DNA from 2 places in the Luteimonas viscosa genome. Region 1 is predicted to be linked to the other one. Evidence: riboswitches for the same ligand, from Rfam matches in the RefSeq annotation. Region 1 holds a riboswitch; the other holds the start of a gene.
The links. A riboswitch is a leader RNA that binds a small molecule or an ion and turns the genes downstream of it on or off. The one in region 1 is predicted to bind cobalamin.

Region 1 (10,270 bases):
GAGCGCCGAGGGCATCGACTACCTGAGTTCGACCAGCTCGGCCGGCGTCAGCACGATCCAGGCCTACATCCGCCTCGACCAGGATCCGAACGAGGCGCTCACCCAGATCGCCGCCAAGGTCAACAAGATGCGCGGCCAGCTGCCGCCGGAGTCGGAGGACCCGGTGATCGACCTGCAGCAGGGCCAGCAGATCGCGGCGATGTACGTGTCGTTCGCCAGCGAGACGCTCGACAACAACCAGATCACCGACTACCTCACACGCGTGGTCCAGCCCAAGCTGGTCACCGTGGGCGGCGTGCAGCGCGCCGACATCCTCGGCGCCGGCACGTTCGCGATGCGCGTGTGGCTCAAGCCCGACCGCATGACCGCGCTTCAGGTGACCGCGAGCGACGTCGCCACCGCACTGCAGTCCAACAACGTGCTTTCCGCGGTGGGCTCGACCAAGGGCCAGATGGTCGCGATCGACATGACCGCGCGCACAGACCTGCGCAACGCCGAGGAATTCCGCAAGCTGGTCATCCGCGAGCAGGACGGCGCGATCGTGCGCCTGGGCGATGTCGCCGACGTGATGCTGGGCTCGGAGAACTACGGCACCTCGGTCCGCATCAACGGCGAGGCGGCGACGTTCATGGGCATCTTCGTCTCGCCCGACGCCAATTCTCTCGACGTGATCAGCGAGGTCCGCGAGCTGTGGGACAGCGAGATCGTGCCGCAGTTGCCTGAAGGCATCATCGCCACGATTCCCTACGACAGCACCGAGGCGATCCAGGATGCGATCAACGAGGTGGTGACCACGATCATCGAGGCGGTGGTCATCGTGATCGTGGTGATCTTCCTGTTCCTGGGCAGCCTGCGCAGCGTGCTGATCCCCGCGGTGACGGTCCCGCTGTCGCTGGTGGGCTCGCTGTTCCTGATGCTGCTGATGGGCTTCACCATCAACCTGCTGACCCTGCTGGCGATGGTGCTGGCGATCGGCATCGTGGTCGACGACGCGATCATCGTGCTGGAGAACATCCACCGCCACATCGAGGAAGGCATGTCGCCCTACGATGCGGCGATCAAGGGTGCGCGCGAGCTGGCCTGGCCGGTGGTGGCGATGACCACGACCCTGGTCGCGGTGTACCTGCCGATCGGCTTCCAGGGCGGGCTGACCGGCGTGCTGTTCACCGAGTTCGCGTTCACCCTGGCCGGCAGCGTGCTGCTCTCGGGCGTGATCGCGCTGACGCTCTCGCCGATGATGAGCGCGAAGATCCTCAAGCCCCACAGCGAGGGCAGCAAGGGCCGGCTGGAGGCCTGGCTGGACACGCGCTTCGACAAGCTGCGCCTGGGCTACCAGCGCAGGCTGCACGGCGCGCTGGAGACCAAGGCGGTGATCGCGCTCTTCGGCGCAATCGTGCTGGTGTCGTGCGTGTTCCTGTACATGACCGCGCCCAAGGAACCCGCGCCGCTCGAGGACGAAGGCTTCATCTTCTCCATCGCGCAGGCCGACCCCACTGCCACCCTCGATTACGTCGAGCGCTACACCGAGGAGGTCACACAGATCGCCAAGGGCGTGCCCGAGGTGCAGGACTACTTCCTGTTCAACGGCGGCTTCGGCGGCGCCGGCGGCGGCGCCAGCCCGATGGCGATGGCCGGCTTCGTGCTCAAGCCCTGGAGCGAGCGCGAGCGCTCGACCAAACAGGTGCTGGAACAGGACCTGCAGCCGAAGATCAGCGAGGTCACGGGCCTGAACACCTTCGCCCTGGTTCCGCCCTCGCTGCCCAGCGCCGGCGGCGACGGCGGCGGCGAGTTCGTCATCGGCGGCGTCGGCGAACTGAGCCAGCTCAGCGAGCTGGCCGACCAGATCCTGGCCAGGGCGATGGAGAGCAAGCGCTTCATCTTCCTCGACAAGGACCTGAAGATCGACAAGCCGCGGATCGAGGTGGAGATCGACCGCGACAAGGCGGCCTCGCTCGGCATCGACATGCGTACCCTGGCGGCCGACATGTCGGCGATGCTCTCGGGCGGCTACACCAACCGCTTCGCGATGCAGAACCGGTCGTACCTGGTGATCCCGCAGGTGCAGCGCAGCGACCGGCTCAACGCCGCGCAACTGCAGAACTACTACACCCGCACCCGCGATGGCGAGCTGATCCCGCTGTCGACCCTGGTGACGCTGCGCGAGAGCACCCAGCCACAGTCGCTCAAGCGCTTCCAGCAGCTCAACTCGGTGGCGATCACGTTCGCGCCGCGCCCGGGCGTGAGCAAGGGCGAGGCGCTGGCGATCCTCGACGAGGCCGCGCGCGACGTGCTGCCGCAGGGCTACAGCGTCGACTACGCCGGCGAGTCGCGCCAGTTCAAGCAGGAGGGATCGGCGATGCTGGTCACGCTCGGGCTGGCGCTGATCGTGATCTTCCTGGTGCTGTCGGCGCAGTTCGAGAGCTTCCGCGATGCCCTGATCATGCTGCTCACGGTGCCCATGGCGATCTGCGGCGCGCTGCTCACCCTCAACGTGCTGGCGATCATCAGCGGCATCCTCGGCTTCTCGGGGATCGAGGCCTTCCCGGGGATGAGCATCAACATCTACACCCAGGTGGGCCTGGTGACGTTGGTGGGCGTGATCTCCAAGCACGGCATCCTGATCGTGGAGTTCGCCAACAAGCTGCAGATCGAGCAGGGCCTTTCCAAGCGCGAGGCGATCGAGGAAGCGACCGCGATCCGGTTGCGGCCGGTGCTGATGACCACCGCGGCGCTGGTGTTCGCGATGATTCCGCTGCTGATGGCCAGCGGCCCCGGCGCGGCCTCGCGCTTCTCGATGGGCACGGTGATCGCCTCGGGCATGACCATCGGCACCGTGTTCACGCTGTTCGTGCTGCCGGCCTTCTACCTCTACCTCGCCCGCGACCATGCGCACGACCGCGACTACGAGACGGCGAGCGAAGCGGACGGCGCGGATCGGCTGCCGCCGCCGGCGCCGCAGCACGGCTGAGGCCGGAACGGAGCCGGCGCGGGGCATGTTTCATCCCTCTCCCGCTTGCGGGAGAGGGGCAGGGGTGAGGGTAGACAGGGGCCAAAGTCCTGCCGCGCCTTCGGCGCGCCCCCATCCGCCTTCGGCATCTTCCCCCCACTGCCTGGGCGAAGGAAACAGGACGTCAGCTCGATACCTTTGCTTCTGCGCGGTGAAAGAAGCAGGACACCGCTTCGAAACCCTCCCACTGCGTGGGGAAGGACGCAGGACCTCCGCTTACAAGCCTTTGCCGCTGCGTGGGGCAGGAAGGACGCCTCCTTCAGCGGCTTTGGTCGCCGGTCCGCCACAACGGCGCCACGTCGAGTTCCTCCGCCGCGATCGCGCCATCGCCCGTCGGTGCATGCGCCAGGACGCCCAGGCAAGGTGCCGGCAGGGCGTCGCGGAGCAGGTCGAGGTAGTCGTCCGCACGGTCGAACGACGGATCGACGCGATTGCCGATCCATCCGGCCAGCCGGCAACCGTCGGCCTCGACCGCACGCGCGGTCAGCCGCGCGTGGCTGAGGCAACCCAGCCGCAGCCCGACCACGAGCACGACGTCGGCATCGAGCGCGCGCACCAGCGCGCACTGGTCCAGGCCATCGGCCAGCGGCGCCGCCCAGCCGCCGACGCCTTCCACCACGGTCGCCTGTGCGGTTGCCGAGAGTCGCGCATGCGCGGCCAGCAGTGCCGCCAGATCCACCGCGATCCCGGCCTCGCGCGCAGCCAGTTGCGGCGCGGTCGCGGCGGGCAGCGCGAACGGGTTGACGTCGGCATAGGCCGGCGCCGGCTCGCTGGCCGCGAGCAGGGCCAGTGCATCCTCGTTGCGCCAGCCTGCGTCGGTCCGCACGCAGCCGCTGGCGACCGGCTTCATCCCCAAGGCGCGCAGGCCACGCGCGCGCAGCCCATGCAGCAGCGCCACCGAGGCGAAGGTCTTGCCGATGCCGGTGTCGGTACCGGTGACGAAACAGGACCAGCTCATGCGCCGCCACCGCCGGGCGCCGCGGCATGCCGCGACAGCCGTTGCCGCTCGCGATGCGTGTGGTACCACGGCATCCAGATCCCGAGCGTCGCGTAGCACCACATCGGCAGCCCGGCGAGCACCCGGACCACGCCGCTCAGTGCCGGATCCAGCACGTACAGCATCAGCGCGCTCGCCAGGCTGGCCAGCGAGACCAGTGCCAGGATCGCGTGCGAGCCGACCTCGGTGCGCAGCAGGTGGCGCTCGTTGGCGTCCAGCGCGAGCGCATCGGCCCTGCGCAGGGCATGCGCGTTGAGCCGCCACAGCAACCAGGCCAGCAGGCCGAAGCCCAGGCCGTAGACGATGAACGTGGTCTGCAGGTCGCGCATGACGTGGTCCGCGTCGATGCCCAGTTCGTTCGGCAGCCAGCCGGCGGTGACGAGCGAGAGGAAGCTCGAGCTCACCATCCGCAGCGGGTACACGTAGACCATCACCACCAGCACCAGCGCGAGGCTGAGCACGGTCGACTTCGCGTCCTCCAGCCCGACGCGCCGGCTCCAGCGGTTGTGCGCGGCCCAGAACATCATCAGCACGGCGAAGCAGGCGACGAAGGTCGGCACCTTCTTCAACGCCTCGCGCAGCTCGGCGGCGGTCTGCGGCAGGTCGCTGGTGAATATCACCAGCAGGGTCAGCGAGAACGCGAACGCGGCGTCGACGAAGGTCTCCAGCCGCGTCACCTGTTCACCGCGCAGGCGGAAGCCGGCGCCATCGCGATCGAGCCGTTCCAGATCCGTCACCCGTCCTCCGGAGCGCGCGTGGACGCGCTGCTACACTGGCCGCATGTTCAGCGCCTCCAGTCTAAGCGGCGACAAGTCCGAACAGTATGCCCAGCTCGCGGAGCAGGCCCGCGCGCTGCTGCATGGCGAACGCGACAGGGTCGCCAATGCCGCCAACCTCGCCGCCCTGGTCTACCACGCGCTGCCGCGGCTGAACTGGGCGGGTTTCTACTTCCACGACGGCGTCGAACTCGTGGTCGGCCCGTTCCAGGGCCTGCCCGCCTGCGTGCGCATCCCGCTCGACCGTGGCGTGTGCGGCGCCGCCGCGCGCAGCCGGCAGACCCAGCGCGTGGACGACGTCCACGCCTTCCCCGGCCACATCGCCTGCGACGCGGCCTCGCGCTCGGAACTGGTGGTGCCGCTGGTCCGCGACGGCGAGCTGGTGGGGGTGTTCGATCTCGACAGCCCGGATCCGGCCCGTTTCGACGTTATGGATCAGGAGGGGCTGGAAACCATCGCCCGGATCTACGTCGAGTCGCTGCCATGAATGCTCCGCTGAAACTGCGCAACATCGGTCCCAAGTCCGCCGCCTGGCTGCGCCAGGTGGGGCTGCGCACGCAGGAGGACCTGGTGGCCGCGGGCCCGGTGGATGCGTTCATGCGGGTCCGGCGCGCCGGCTTCAAGCCCAGCCTCAACATGCTCTACGCGCTCGAGGGCGCGCTCCAGGACTGCCACTGGCAGGAAGTGCCCGAGGCCCGGCGCGCCGAGCTGGTGTCCGCAGTCGAGGCGGCGACGGCCGGCCTGCCGCCGCCGCGCGGGCGCCCTGCCGCAGCGCCGGTCACCACCACCCACCACCAGGACGAGGCGCCCGCGCCCTCGTTCGGCTTCCTCGACGAACCCGGCGGCGGCGACCACGACTGAGCGTGCCCCCAGGGCGATCGAGGCGGTCGCCGGGAAGGTTCCATGGGGTCGCCCCCGAAAGGCGCCCCCGGGACGTGGGCACTCCCCCATCGCGTACAATGCGTGCTGCTTCGAGGTGGCCCGCGGACGTTCGTCCAAGGGCTGAAACGGGAAGCCGGTGACGCCGATGTCGCGAGCAGCGACACGGCCATTCCGGCACTGCCCCCGCAACGGTAAGCGCGTCAGGCCGCCGCATCCGCCACTGTGCCCAGGGCATGGGAAGGCGCGACGGCCAGGGCATCCACTGCCCAGCGCGCGAGTCCGGAGACCGGCCACGGAGTCCACTGGTTGCGACGCGGAGGGCGTCGCGGCGGCGATGCCGGCGCGCGTCTCCGGTTCCGCGGCCTCTGCTCTCCCTGTCGCGACCCGACCGAAACCGGCGCGTACGCGGGTGTGCGCGCCATGGAGAGCCCTGCATGCACCGTTCCCTGCCCGCGGCCATCGCCGCCGCCCTGCTCCTGTCCGCCTCCACCCTGTCCGGGGCGGCGCGCGCCGATGCCGCCGCCACCGACCTCGATACCGTGCTGGTTACCGCCACCCGCAGCGAGCTGCGCCTGGCCGACAGCCTGGTCCCGGCCCAGGTCATCGAACGTACCGAGATCGAGCGCAGCCAGGCGCGCGACCTGATCGAACTGCTGCGCGGGCGCGCCGGCATCGACGTCGGCAACACCGGCGGCCGCGGCAAGCTCAGCAGTCTGTTCCTGCGCGGCACCGAATCCGACCACGTGCTGGTGCTGGTGGACGGGGTCAAGATGAACTCCGCCACCGCCGGCATGGCGGCGATCCAGGACCTGCCGCTGGCGCAGATCGAACGGATCGAGATCATCCGCGGGCCGCGTTCGAGCCTGTATGGCTCCGAGGCGATCGGCGGCGTGATCCAGGTATTCACCCGCGGCAGCCAGGCGCAGGGGTTCTCGCCCTACGCGAGCGTCGGCGGCGGCAGCCATGACGCGCGCGAGGCCAGCGCCGGCTTCGACCACCGCGGCGAGCGCGGCTGGATCGGCGCGCACGGCGCTTACGACAGCACCGAGGGCTTCAACGCCTGCCGCGGCTCCGGCGCGCTGTTCCAGGGCTGCTTCACCGACGAGCCGGACGACGACGGCTACCGCAACACCTCGATCACCCTGCGCGGCGGCTACCGTTTCGGCGAGGCGCTGGTGCTGGACGGCCAGTTCCTGCAGGCCGATGCCGAGAACGAGTTCGACGGCTCGTGGACCAACCGCTCGCGCATCCGCCAGCAGGTCACCGGCGCGCGGCTGCGGCACGCGCCCGGGGACGGGCGGCTCGCGCTGAGCCTCGCGCTGGCACGCAACGTCGACCGCTCCGACGACTTCCTCGACGCGCTGCCGCGCAGCGACTTCCAGACCCGTCGCGACAGCGCCTCGGTGCAGGCCGACGTGCAGCTGGCCGCCGACCACCTGCTCAGCCTCGGCATCGACCACGGCAACGACCGCGTGGACAGCGCCACCGCCTACGCCGTCGACGAGCGCGACAACACCGGCGTGTTCCTCGCCTATGGCGGGCAGGCGGGCGCCCAGCGCTTCCAGGCCAGCGTGCGCCACGACGACAACGAGCAGTTCGGCAGCCACGTCACCGGCGCGCTGGGCTGGGGCACGGCATTCGACAACGGCCTGCGCCTGACCGGCTCGCTCGGCACCGGCTTCAAGGCCCCGACCTTCAACGACCTGTACTACCCCGGCTCCGAAAGCCCCGACCTGCGGCCGGAGGAATCGACCAGCCTCAACCTCGGCCTGTCGCGCATCGCGCAGGGCCACCACTGGTCGTTCGACGTCTACGAGAGCCGGATCGACGACCTGATCGTGTTCGTCTACCCGCCGCCGGACTACCGCGGCGTGGGCAGCAACGTCGACCAGGCGCGCATCCGCGGCGCCGAGTTCGCCTTCGGCACCACCCTGGCCGGGATCGACGTCTCGCTGCAACTCAGCCACACCGATCCGCGCGACCGCAGCGGCGGCGCCAACGACGGCAACCTGCTGGCGCGACGCGCGCGCACGACGGGCCGGCTCGACCTCGACCGCGACTTCGGCCCGCTGCGCGCCGGCATCACCGTGCAGGGCGCGGGCAGCCGCTACGACGACCCCGCCAACACCGTGCGCCTGGGCGGCCACGCCACCACCGACCTGCGCCTGGAATACGCGCTGCACCGCGACTGGACCCTGCTCGCGCGCGCCAGCAACGTGTTCGACCGCCAGTACGAGACGGTGGCCTGGTACTACCAGCCGGGGCGCGAATACCACGTGGCGCTGCGCTGGCGTCCGGCGCGCTGACGCGGGCGCAGGAGCATCATCGGGCCGGCCGCCAGCCCGGTGCTGCGCGGCCGCATGCGCGCAGGCGGCTGGCTGGCGACCGACGGGTTGGGCGGCCGACGCGCGCGTGGGCAACCGGCGTCGCCGTCCCGCCGGTGCACTGAAGCCCATCGGGCAGCGCTCGGCCAGGTACGGCACGCCCGCTGCGACGCGGGCCACGTTGCCCGGGGGCAGCGCTGCCTACGACGCAGGCGGGATGCACGCGCGACAGCGCCGGGCGCAGACCCGCATGCCCGACCGCGTCAGTGCAGGGCGCGCGCGTGTGCGATCGGCACCGGCAAGGGGACCAGACCGCGCACCGCCTGCAGCGTCGCCACCAGCTCGTCGTAGGTGCCGGCCAGGCGCGCGAACAGTTCGGCATAGGCGTCGCGCCCGGCATCGGCCACGCCCTGGTAGGCGCCGCGGCCAAGGTCCACGAAGTACTCCACGCCGACCCGGCGCCGGCGCGCCAGCGCCGGGAACAGCCCGGCCACCAGCAGGCAGCGATCGCCGACGTCGCGCAGCGCGTCGGTACGGACGCTGCCGGCCTGTGCCTGCGCATCGAGCCATTCCAGCGCCTGGATGCGCGCGAGCAGGTGCGCGTCGCGCTGGTGGCGCAGCAGCACGAACACCAGATAGCTTTCCTGCGATTCGTCGAGTTCCGCGCCGCGCGTGGCCAGCGCCTCGCGGATCACCGCCTGCCACAACGCGGCCGCCGCCCCCTGTCGGATCCCGCTCATGCCTGCCTCCTCGTTGGTCCGACCCGAGCCTAGCGCTGCGCGGGCGCGGCGTGTTGGCAGCAAACAGGCACGAGTGCTGACAGCGCGCCCGGGTTCGACGGGCGCGTGGCGACGAATAGCCCGGAGCCCGCCTGCCGCGGCGGCTACGCGTCGCCGAGGACACCACCGGCGAGGCCGTATCCGCAGCCGGCATCCGCAGCGCGTAGCCCGGGTAAGCGAAGCGCACCCGGGGCGGGGATGCGGCGGTCGCGCCCCCCACGATCGCACCGACATCGTCCCGGAGGCGGTTCGCGGCCCAGCCGTCCTGCGGCAGCTAGACGGCCCGGTTGGCACCGCGTGCACGCCTGCGCCATGAGCCGGCAGCGCGTAGCCCGGGTAAGCGAAGCGCACCCGGGGCGGAGATGCGGCGGTCGCGCGCCCCACGATCGCACCGACATCGTCCCGGAGGCGGTTCGCGGCCTAGCCGTCCTGCGGCGGCTAGACGGCCCGGTTGGCACGCGTGCACGCCTGCGCCATGAGCCGGCAGCGCGTAGCCCGGGTAAGCGAAGCGCACCCGGGGCGGGGATGCGGCGGTCGCGACCCCCACGATCGCACCGACATCGTCCCGGAAGCGGCTTGCGGCCTTGCCGTCCTGCAGCGGCTAGACGGCGCCGGTTGGCACCGCGAGCGCGCCTGCGCCAGGAGCCGGCATCTGCAGCAGCATGCGCAGGTCGCCGGTGACCGCCACCGCGCCCGCGCCATGCAGATCGAACTCGCGGTGATAGCCGTAGTCCACCAGCACCAGCGGCATGCCGGCGGCGTGCGCCGCCGCGGCATCGGTGTGCGAGTCGCCGACCATCAGGCAGGCCTCGACCGGCGCGTCGAGCGCGCGCGCCAGGTGCAACAACGGCAGCGCCGAAGGCTTGCACTCGGGCAGCGTGTCGCCGCCGACGATCCCGTCGAACAACGCGCGCCAGTCGAGCGCCTCGAGCAGCGGATCGATGAAGCGCTGGGGCTTGTTGGTGCACAGCGCCACTGCCACCCCGCGCTCGCGCAGCCCGCGCAGCGCCGCGTCCGCGCCGGGATACGCGCGCGCCTGGCGCGGCAGCGACGCCGCGTAGTGCCGCATCAGCAGGGCGAAGACGCGATCGAAGGCCTCGCCGTCGGGCAGGTCGGCGCCGGCATGGCGCAGCGCGCGGTGCAGCAGGAAGCGCGCGCCCTCGCCGATCCAGGTGCGCACCAGCGTCTCGTCCGCGGCCGGGTGCCCGAGTTCGGCCAGGGTCCGGTTCACCGCCCAGGCGATGCCGTGGGCGCTGTCGACCAGGGTGCCGTCCAGGTCGAACAGCATGGCGCGCGGTACTGCGGACATCGCCTTGCCTCGTTCCAGGGGCCTGCAGTCTAACGGCCGTCGCTGCGACGCACGATCGTGGGGCCCCGCGCACGCTCAGGACGCCGCCGCCTCCGCGGGGAACAGACCCGGCTGCGGCGCGACGTCCTCCGCGTCGCGGAAATTGGACAGGCCCACGCCCACCAGGCGGTAGCGCGTCTCGTCCGGCAGGTCGACG
Region 2 (10,270 bases), 380 kb from region 1:
GACATTGCCCATGCCCATGCCCATGCCCATGCCCATGCCGTTGCCGTTGCCGTTGCCGTTGCCGGTGATCTTTCGAGCCGTAAAGCGAGCCGAGCATCGCAGGGCGGCGGGGCCGGAGAGCGGCCCATGTCTGAGCGCAGCGAGTTTGGGCCGCGTGCCCCGCCGACCGAGAAGCGCAGGGGACCGGACTGGCGCAGCCAGTCCGGATCGCGTCCGGCGAAAACGGTTTTGGTTCCTTTTGCCAAGACAAAAGGAACTCGCGCGCAGCGCGAAAGCTCTGCTTCTGAACTCATTCGACCGGTTCCAGATGTCACAGGAGCGCCTCGAAACATTGCGTGTCACCGCATCCACTGCATCGACCGGATCCCCGCCTGCGCGGGGATGACGGAGCCTCTACAGATCATCGAACCCGTTATCCGAATTCGTCTTCTTGTACGACGCATTCCGCATCTCGAAGAAATCCGTCTTGGTCTCGGTGAAGTTGTCGGCATAGGCCCGGATCCACGGCATCACGTTGTCGGTGCTGTCGGAGTACAGTCGCTCGATCCCGAGCATCCCGGCCATCTTGTTGGCGCGGTACTTCACGTAGCGGATCATCTCGTCCACGTCGATGCCGTCGATGCCGTCGAGCACCTCGCCCGACCACTGTGTCTCGAGCTCGATCGCATGGGCGAAGGCCTGGTGCACATAGCCTGTGAGCTCGTCGGTCTGCAGCTCCGGGTTCTCGCCGACGATCGCGCGGATCACCTCGCTGATGAACTTGGTGTGCGCCAGCTCGTCGCGGTTGATGAAGCTGATGATCTTGCCGGTGCCGGCCATCCGGTTCTGGCGCACCAGGTTGTAGAAGTAGGCGAAGCCGGAATAGAAGTTGATGCCCTCCAGGATCGAGGACTGGATCAGCGAGCGCAGCAGCGTCTCGGCGGTCTTCTCGCGCATGAAGTCGTCGTAGGACTCCATGATCGGCGCGTTGCGCCTGACGATCGTCGGATGCGTGCGCGCGATCTCGAACACCCGGTTCTGGTTGGCCAGGTCGGTGATCGAGGCCAGCACGTAGCTGTAGCTTTCGTTGTGGATCACTTCCTGCTGGCCGATGATCGCCGCGTTCGCGTGCGCGGCCGGGTCGGTGATGTATTCGGCGACGTTGTAGATGAAGCGCGTCTGCGGCGAGTCCAGCGTGGCGAGCAGGCCGATGATCGAATCGAACGCGTTCTTCTCGCGCGCGGAGAGCTCGCCGTACTGGCGCGCGTCGGCCTTCATGTCGACCTCGTCCGGGATCCAGAAGTTGGTCGAGAGCTCCTTGTAGGCGCGGTAGAACGACGGGTACGGGATGTCGTTCCAGTTGAGGATGCCGGAGGTGCGGCCGTTGATGATCCCGGTGGACCGGTTGGGATGGCGCGGCTCGAGGATGCGGATGCGGTCGAGCGGGGTGGAAGTGAGCGGGGCTGCTGCGGACATGGGCACTGGAATCTCTGGTCTGCTCCCCTCTCCCGCTTGCGGGAGAGGGGCTGGGGGTGAGGGCAGGGCGCGAAGAGCGCCCTCATCCGCCCCTTCGGGGCACCTTCTCCCGCAAGCGGGAGAAGGGACGGGTCATGGCGCAATGGGCCTCTTCAGCTCGAACACCATTCGCACTCGGCGATGTCGATGTCGTTCGAGCGCACGTAGTAGGTGGTCTTGAGCCCTTCGCGCCAGGCGGTCAGGTGCAGGTCGAGCAGGGTGCCGGCGCGGATGGTGCTCGGCACGTAGAAGTTGAAGCTGATCGACTGGTCGACGTGGCGCTGGCGGCGCGCGTTCTGCCGCACCGAGGCGAACTGGTCGAGCTTGTACGCGCCCTTCTCGTAATACGGCCAGGTCTCCAGCGACAGCCCTGGCGCGGCCACCGGCCTGCGGTAGTCCTTCTTCTCCTCGTAGTAGAACGCGGAGTAGATCGGGTCGATCGACGCGGTGGAGCCGGCGATCTGCGCGGTCGACATGTTCGGCGCGACCGCCAGCAGCCAGCCGTTGCGCACGCCGTTGACCGCCACCTGCGCCGCCAGCTCCAGCCACGCCGGCGAGTGGTAGCCGCGGTCGCGGAAATAGGCGCCGGTGTGCCAGTCGCTGCCGCTGAACACGGGATAGGTGCCCTTCTCCTTCGCCAGCGCCATGCTCGCCTGGATGGTCAGGTAGTTGATGCGCTCGTACAGCGTGTCGCTGTAGTCCTCCGCCTCCGGCGAGTTCCAGTGGATGCCCTTGAGCGCAAGCAGGTGGTGCCAGCCGAAGGTGCCCAGGCCGATCGCCCGGTACTTCGCGTTGGTGATCGTCGCCTGCGGCACCGGCAGGTCGTTGAGGTCGATCACGTTGTCGAGCATCCGCACCTGGATCGGGATCAGGCGCTCGAGCACGTCGGTGATCAGGTCGCCCTGCCCCTCGGGCGGCAGCACCGCGCGGCCGAGGTTGACCGAGGACAGGTTGCAGACGACGAAATCGCCGGCTTGTTTCGTGGTGACGATCTGGTTGCCGGAAATGATCTCCTGCATCAGCCTTGTGGGGCTCATGTTCTGCAGGATCTCGGTGCACAGGTTGGACGAATACACCATGCCCGCATGCTTGTTCGGGTTCTTGCGGTTCACCTCGTCGCGGTAGAACATGAAGGGATTGCCGGTCTCGAGCTGGCTGACCATGATCCGCTTGAAGATGTCGATCGCCTTGACCGTCCTGCGCGCGATGCGCTCGTCGGCCACGACTTCCTCGTAGCGGCGGCGGAACGTGCCTTCGCCCTTCTTTTCGTCGAAGCAGTCCTGCAGGTACCAGCCCTTGATCCGCTTGACCTCGTGCGGATCGAACAGGTACCAGTCGCCGCGCCGCTCCACCGCTTCCATGAAGAGGTCGGGGATGCAGACCGAGGTGAACACGTCGTGCGCGCGCAGGCGCTGGTCGCCGTTGTTCAGGCGCAGGTCGAGGAAGGCCTCGATGTCGCGGTGCCAGACGTCCAGATACACCGCCACCGCGCCCTTGCGCTGGCCGAGCTGGTCGACCGAGACCGCGGTGTTGTTGAGCTGCTTGACCCACGGCACCACGCCACCCGAGGAATTGGGCACGCCGCGGATCGACGAACCCGACGAGCGCACGTAGCCCATGTACGCGCCCACGCCGCCGCCCCCCTTGGAGACGCGGGCGATGTCGGTGTTGGAGTCGTAGATGCCCTGCAGCGAGTCGTCGACGGTGTCGATGAAGCACGACGACAGCTGACCGCCGGTCTTGCCGGCGTTCTGCAGGGTCGGCGTGGCCACGGTCATGTACAGGTTCGACAGCGCCCAGTACGCCTCGCCGACCAGCTGCATGCGGCGCTCGCGCCCGCCCTTGCCGGGCGTGAGCTCGTCCTGCATCAGGTACAGCGCGATCGTGAGCCATCGTTCCTGCGGCAGTTCGTAGACCGCGCGCGAGGTGTCGGTGGCCAGGTAGCGCGTGGCCAGCAGGTACAGGCCGTTGTAGGCGAACAGCTTGTCGCGCTCCGGATCGATCATGCGCCCGGCTTCCTGCAGCTCCTCCTTCGAGTACGCGCGCAGGATGTCGTTGGAGTAGACGTTGCGGTCGGCCAGCGACTCCTGCAGGCCGACGTACGAGCCGTACTTCTCCCCGGCATCGTAGAAGCGGTTGCGGCTGGCGCGCTTGTACAGCCGGTGCAGGTAGATCCGCGCGGCGAACATCTCCCACTCCGGCGCGGCCACGTCGACCCGTGCCTCGGCCTCGCGGATCAGGTGGTCGACCAGGTCGTCGGCATTCACCGCGTCCTTGCGCTCGACAAAGCCGAACACGCTGCGCTTGTAGTCGAAGATGTCGAGCTGCGGGAATTCGGCGTGGACGCGGTCGATGCTGCGCTCCAGGCGCGCGCGGTCATAGGGAATCCGGCGGTTGCCGGCTTCCTTGGTGATCCAGGTGGCCACGTCCTGCGCGCTGTCCTGGGCGACGGCCAGGTCGCTGGCCCGCGGCGGAGGGACGGTGTCGTCGACGTCGTCCGCGGATGCGGTGGTGCCGGTGAGCGACGGCGCGGGCCGGTCGGTGTCCCTGGTCGCGCCCGTGGCGACGGGTGCGCTGGCCGGCATGGCGGCGGGGGTGTCGTTGTCGGTGTTCATTGCGTCCTCGATGCGTCGCGCACACGTCCGCCCGTCCCGCGCAGGCGGCGGGGCCCGGATCGACAGAATGGAAAGGCGGCGTCGCAAAAGCGGGGACTGCGTGGAAAACGCGTCCCGACCCTGCGTCGCCAGCCCTCTCCCCCCGGAGATCCCGCAGCCGGCACCGCGCGGCGTGCAGGCGCGCGGCTGTCGGCAGGTCTTCGGACTCACGGGCACGGAAGCTGCGCTTCCACCTCCCCCGCCGCTTCCCGGAACGCAGGCTCCAGTGCTGGTGGCGGGTTCGTTCCCGATTACCGCTGCGGGGCAGTGCCGGAATGGCCGCCGGCCCTTGCGGGCGGGGCGTCACCGGCTTCCCTTTTCATCCCCGTGCCAAGGCCGCGGGGAACCGACGGCCACAACATAATGGGGTGTCATCGAACCGTCAACACGAAATGTTGTGGAACACGATGCGGGGCATTGTTCCACAGGACGGCCAGCGGCATGGGTCGACGGGTCCGGCGCGGAACCCGTTCCCCGCGCAAGCACCGCCGTCCGGCCGCGAGATCGCAGGCGCACGGGAGGCGGAGCAGAAAGGATGCAACACCCGCCCGGCTCGCGGCCGCGGCGGTCGGGGACCCAGCCCCGGAGCGATGGAGAGGCCCGCGCGCCCTCGCCGGACGATCCGCCGGCGGCTGCGGTCGGGTCCGTCGGCAGCCGGTCGCCCGGCGGCGACCACCAGAACGCCCCCATGTCATCGGGTGGCGGGAGTGCCACGGCGGGCGGGACGGCCTTCCTGGCCGCCCCACCCGCCGCGTCTTAGCGCCGCCGCTCGCCGAAGCGCTGGGCCATGGCGCGCAGTTCCTCCGGGGTCAGGCGGCCGTCGCCGTCGCTGTCGAGCTTGTCGAAGTTCTTGTAGATGCGCGGCAGGCCGGCTTCGGCTTCGGCCCGGTCGATGACGCCGTCGCCGTTGCGGTCGGCCGCCTGCCAGCGTTCCAGCATCTGCTGCCTCTGGTCGTCGGTGAGCTGGCGCTGGGCGCAGGCGGAGGAGGAGAGGGCGGCGAGCGCGAGGGCGGTCGCCAGCAGGAAGGTCGGGCGCATGGAGGTTCCTCTGGTTGCATCAAGAAAAAAGAGCGTCGCGGACGGCGTGGAGCCAGCTTCGGGGGAGGAGCGCCGTCCGCGACGCGAGGAGAAAATCAGTGGCCGCGGCAGGCGATGGCGTCGCCGGCGGCGTTGCTGCAGGTGGCCGTGCGGACCACCACGCCGTCGCTGATCGTGGTCGTGGCGTCGTAGCGGTTGCCGTTGGCGCCGGTGGCCTGGGTGCTCCGGCTGCCGTCGACATGGCCGTCGGCGTCGCGCGCGATGCTGCCCGAGGTGTGGGCGCTGCCGCCGTTGCGACCGTGCACGTAGGCGCTGCCCTGGTGGCCGGCACTGCCGTCGGCATTGCGATGGAAGCTGCCGCGGCGCGCGGCTTCGCCGCCGTGGGCGCCGTGCACGTAACGCGCGCTGCGCCCGGCGACGTTGCCGTCGCCGTCGCCGGCGATACCGCGACGCAGCGCGGTCACGCCCGCGTCGCCGCTGGCCACCAGGCGGCCGCGTGCGTATGCGCCGTGCCCGTCGGTGCCTGCCGCGCGGGTCGCGGCGATGCGGCCGCCGTCGCCGCCGTGGGCGACGACGCGTCCGCGCACGCGTTCGGCCGAGGCCTCGGGGACGATGCCGGCGACCGCGCCGAGCATCGTCAGCGCGGCCAGCAGGATCGGGAACTTGTTCATGGCGTACTCCTGTCTCGGGGGAGCGATGCAGTGCGCATCGCGTGTCGCCATCTTCGCCAGCCGGCGGCGGCCGGGTGTGTCGTCTTTGCGAGCGGATGTGTCCGCGCCGCGGCATGGACACATCCGTTTACATCTCGACCGCGGCAGCTGTTTGCGGGGGCCGTGCCGGCCGGCGATAGTGACTCCCATGGTCGAAGACGCCCCCCGGATCCTGCTGGTCGACGACGACGAGCGCCTGCGCGAACTGTTGCTGCGCTACCTGCAGTCGCAGGGATTCGAGGCGCGCGGCGTCGGCGACGGCATGCAGATGCGCCAGGCGCTCGACCGTGGCCACTACGACCTGATCGTGCTCGACCTGATGCTGCCCGGCGAGGACGGACTGGACATCTGCCGGCGCCTGCGCGGCCAGGGCGACACCACGCCGGTGGTGATGCTGACCGCCAAGGGCGACGAGATCGACCGCATCGTCGGGCTGGAGATCGGTGCCGACGACTACCTGCCCAAACCGGTCAACCCGCGCGAACTGCTGGCGCGGATCCGCGCGGTGCTGCGTCGTGCGCCGGGTGTCCTGGCGGGCGCGCCGCAGCCCGAAGGCGGCCAGGTCGTGTTCGGTCGATTCCAGCTGGATCTGGGCACGCGCGAGTTGCGCCGCGAAGGCGAATCGCTGCGGATCACCTCCGGCGAGTTCGCCGTGCTCGCGGTGCTGGTGCGACACGCGCGGCAACCGCTGAGCCGCGACCGCCTGATGAGCCTGGCGCGCGGCCGCGGCCACGATGCGTTCGAGCGCAGCATCGACGTCGCCATCGCCCGGCTGCGCAAGCTGATCGAGGACGATCCGAAGCAGCCGCGGATCCTGCAGACGGTGTGGGGCGTGGGCTACGTGTTCGTGCCGCCGGAGGCGCCATGAACGCACCACGCCCGGTGTTCGCGCAGCTGGCGCTGGTGATCGCGCTGACGCTCGCCGGCGCGGCGACGCTGGCGCTGCTGCTGGGCCGCGAGTTCGCCGCACGCCCGGCCACCGCGCAGCTGCTGCGCAATGTCGACGGCCTCGCCGACACCGTGGAAGCGCTGGCCCGCGACGGCCGGCGGACGCAGGCGCTGCAAAGGCTGCGCGCCGCCGGCATCGAGCTGCGCGAGGACCCGCCCACCGCGGTGCGCACCCGGCCGCTGGCGGTGATGCGCCGGTTCGAGGAACGCGCGCGCGCGGTGCTCGGTCCGCAGCGCGAGCTGCGCCTGGGCGCCGGCGAAGACGGCAACGTGCTGTGGCTGCGGCTGGAACTGTCGCCGCCGGTCTGGGTGGCCCTGGTGCACGACCGTCGCGGCGCCGGCGTGCGCCGGTTCTCGGCGCTGATGCTGGCGGGCTGCGTGCTGCTGGTCTGGGCCGCCGCGGCCTACTTCGCGCGCCGGCTGGTGCAGCCGCTGCGGCGACTGGCGGATGCGGCGCCGGCGCTGGTGCGTGGCGAGGACGCCGTGCCCGCGCTCGGGCCCGCACCCGCCGAGGTGGTCGAACTGGCGCGCGCACTGGGCGAGGCCAACCGCGAGGTGCGCGAGGCGGCCGGGGAACGCATGGTGATGCTGGCGGGCATCTCGCACGACCTGCGCACGCCGCTGACCCGGCTGCAGTACGCGCTGGCGCTGGTGCCGGACACCGACCGCGAGCTGCAGGCGGGCATGTACCGCGACATCGCCGAGATCGACGCGATCCTGTCGCAGTTCATCGCCTATGCGCGCGACGGTCGCGACGAGAACGTGGAACTGGTCGACCTCGTGCAGGTCTGCCGCAACGCGCTGGCCGCCGGCGAGGGCGACTGGGCGGTCGAACTGCCGGCGTCCGCGCCGATCCATGGGCGGCCGATGGCGCTGCTGCGCGCGGTCGAGAACCTGGTGGTGAACGCCGGCCGCCACGGCGCGCCACCGCTGTCGCTGTCGCTGTCGCGCGACGGCGAGGCCTGGTGCGTGGAGGTGGCCGATGCCGGGCCGGGCATTCCGGACGAACAGGTGCAGCGGGTGCAGCGGCCGTTCGTGCACGGCGATCGCGGCGGTTCCGGCCTGGGCCTGGCGATCGTCGCGCGCGTGGCGCGCCAGCATCGCGGCGAACTGCGCCTGCTGTCGCAGGCGACCGGCGGACTGCGCGCGCAACTGTGGTTGCGTGGCGCCTGATCCATCGCGACCACTGCAGGAGATTCCGATGAAGCCTTCCCCGACACCCGTTCCGGTCGTCCTCGCCGCCGCGTTCGCGATGCTGGCTTCGGCCTGGGTGCCGGCCGAAGCGCAGGGATTCCGCGAACGGCTGCAGCGCGCGCGCGAAGCCTCGCTGCGTCCGGCCGCGGAGCCGCCGGCGTTGCCCGCGGGTGCACGCCGGATCGCCGACCTGGCCTACGGCGACGATCCGCGCCAGACCTTCGATGTCTACCTCCCGGCGCAGGCGCGCGGCGCGCCGGTCCTGCTGTTCGTGCACGGCGGCGGCTGGGCGCACGGCAACAAGGACAACCCCGGCAACATCCCGGACAAGGCCGGGTACTGGCTGCCGAAGGGCTACGTGCTCGTCTCCACCAACTACCGCATGCGGCCGGACACCGCGCCGCTGGACCAGGCGCGCGACATCGCCCGCGCGCTGGCGGCGGTGCAGCGGCACGCACCGGACTGGAACGCGGATCCTTCGCGCGTGGTGCTGATGGGCCATTCGGCGGGCGCGCACCTGGCGGCGCTGGTGGCGGCATCGTCCACGCTGTGGCGGCAAGCCGGTGCGCAGCGTCCGCTCGGCGTGGTCTCGCTCGACAGCGGCGCGCTGGACGTGCCGGACCTGATGCGACACCCCCGCATCCCGCAGCTCTACCATCGTGCCTTCGGCGACGACCCCGACGACTGGATCGCCGCGTCCCCGCACCACCAGCTCTCGCGCGAGGCGTCGCCGATGCTGCTGGTGTGTTCCACGCGCAGGCCCGATGCCTGTCCGCAGGGGCGCGCGATGCGACAGAAGGCGTCCGCGCTGGGCGTGCGCATCGAGGTCCTGGAGCAGGATCTCTCGCATGCGGAGGTCAACCGCCTGCTCGGCCAGCCGTCGGACTACACCGCGGCGGTGGACCGGTTTCTCCGGTCGCTGCCCGACTGATCTCCGGCGCGCCGTCCGAACGTGGGTTGTGCCGGCGGCGGGCGCGGACGTGGGAGGTGGCGTAATCCCCGCGTAGCCCGGGTAAGGCGAAGCCGCACCCGGGATGGCGCGGGCGGGGAGTGCCCGGACCCGGATGCGCCCTGCGGGCTTATCCGGGCTACGCGGCTGATCTCCCGCGTGCCGTCCGGAAAGTGGGTGCCGGCGGCGGGCGCGGACGTGGGAGGTGGTAATCCCTGCGTAGCCCGGGTAAGGCGAAGCCGCACCCGGGATGGCGCGGGCGGGGAGTGCCCGGACCCGGATGCGCCCTGCGGGCTTATCCGGGCTACGCGGCTGATCTCCCGCGCACCGTCCGGAACGTGGGTGCCGGCGGCGGGCGCGGACGTGGGAGGTGGCGTCATCCCCGCGTAGCCCGGGTAAGGCGAAGCCGCACCCGGGGTGGCGCGCGACGAGGCAGGGACCTGTCCTGCGCGACGGTGCCGGCGCCTGTCCTGCGCCACATGGCCGCGGCGCGGCCGGGTCTGTCATCCTTGCGTCGCAAATCCGGTCATGCGCCCTGTTGTCCTTGTCCCCCGCCCCGTCCCCGTCCGCCTTCCGTTTCGGCGTGTTCGAGTTCGACCTCGCGCGCCGCGAACTGCGTCGCGACGGCGAGCCGGTGGACATGCCGGTGCGGGTGTTCGAGTGCCTGGAATGCCTGGTCCTGCACCGCGACCGCGCCGTCGGCCGGGACGAGCTGCTGCAGGCGGTGTTCCACCGCACCGATGTCAGCGACGGCCACCTCGCGCAGGTCGTGCTGCGCGCGCGACGCTGCGTCGACGACGACGGGCAGACCCAGCACACCATCGGTACGGTGCCGCGTTTCGGCTTCCGCTGGATGGCCGAGACCAGCGTGCTCGACGGCGGGCCGGACGCGACGGGCCTGCCGCAGCACGCACAGGAAGACGCCCCCGTGGCGCAGGGCGCAATCCAGCGCGACCCCCGGCCGGGAAAGGCCGACGGCGCACGCACCCCCCATGCCGCGCCGACCACGACGCGCCTGCCGCGGAACGGACCGGACGACGGCCCCGTCGCGCGCGCAGACACCCGGATCGATCCCCGGCCGGACGGCCCGGAGGGCGCACCGAACCCCGGCCCCGCGCCGGCGGCGAAGGCGCGCCGGCTGCCGTCGGCAAGCCGCTCGCGCTCGATCGCCGCCGTCGCGGCGGCGGTGGCGCTGGCCCTGCTGGTGACGTCGGTGGTGGCGTGGCGTCCGCAGCCGTCCGCGATCCAGGCGGAGGTTGCCTCCACCCCGGTCGATGGCGCCG

Region 2: linked by a shared signal. The riboswitch ahead of FZO89_RS09890 (ribonucleoside-diphosphate reductase subunit alpha) and the one ahead of FZO89_RS11575 (TonB-dependent receptor domain-containing protein) in region 1 are both predicted to bind cobalamin.

Annotation. Positions count from the first base shown of each region.
Region 1 covers NZ_VTFT01000001.1:2,617,826-2,628,095, reverse strand. Annotated here, with positions in the region: gene FZO89_RS11600 (efflux RND transporter permease subunit) at 1-2,968, shown strand, start outside; gene bioD (dethiobiotin synthase) at 3,267-3,965, opposite strand; gene FZO89_RS11590 (TMEM175 family protein) at 3,962-4,741, opposite strand; gene FZO89_RS11585 (GAF domain-containing protein) at 4,785-5,267, shown strand; gene FZO89_RS11580 (TfoX/Sxy family protein) at 5,264-5,641, shown strand; cobalamin riboswitch at 5,738-5,971, shown strand; gene FZO89_RS11575 (TonB-dependent receptor domain-containing protein) at 6,097-7,968, shown strand; gene FZO89_RS11570 (hypothetical protein) at 8,250-8,726, opposite strand; gene gph (phosphoglycolate phosphatase) at 9,367-10,074, opposite strand; gene dinB (DNA polymerase IV) at 10,150-10,270, opposite strand, start outside.
Region 2 covers NZ_VTFT01000001.1:2,232,939-2,243,208, forward strand. Annotated here, with positions in the region: gene FZO89_RS09885 (ribonucleotide-diphosphate reductase subunit beta) at 394-1,455, opposite strand; gene FZO89_RS09890 (ribonucleoside-diphosphate reductase subunit alpha) at 1,608-4,109, opposite strand; cobalamin riboswitch at 4,284-4,514, opposite strand; gene FZO89_RS09895 (EF-hand domain-containing protein) at 4,905-5,186, opposite strand; gene FZO89_RS09900 (hypothetical protein) at 5,282-5,857, opposite strand; gene ompR (osmolarity response regulator transcription factor OmpR) at 6,045-6,764, shown strand; gene FZO89_RS09910 (ATP-binding protein) at 6,761-8,017, shown strand; gene FZO89_RS09915 (alpha/beta hydrolase) at 8,046-8,969, shown strand; gene FZO89_RS09920 (winged helix-turn-helix domain-containing protein) at 9,526-10,270, shown strand, end outside.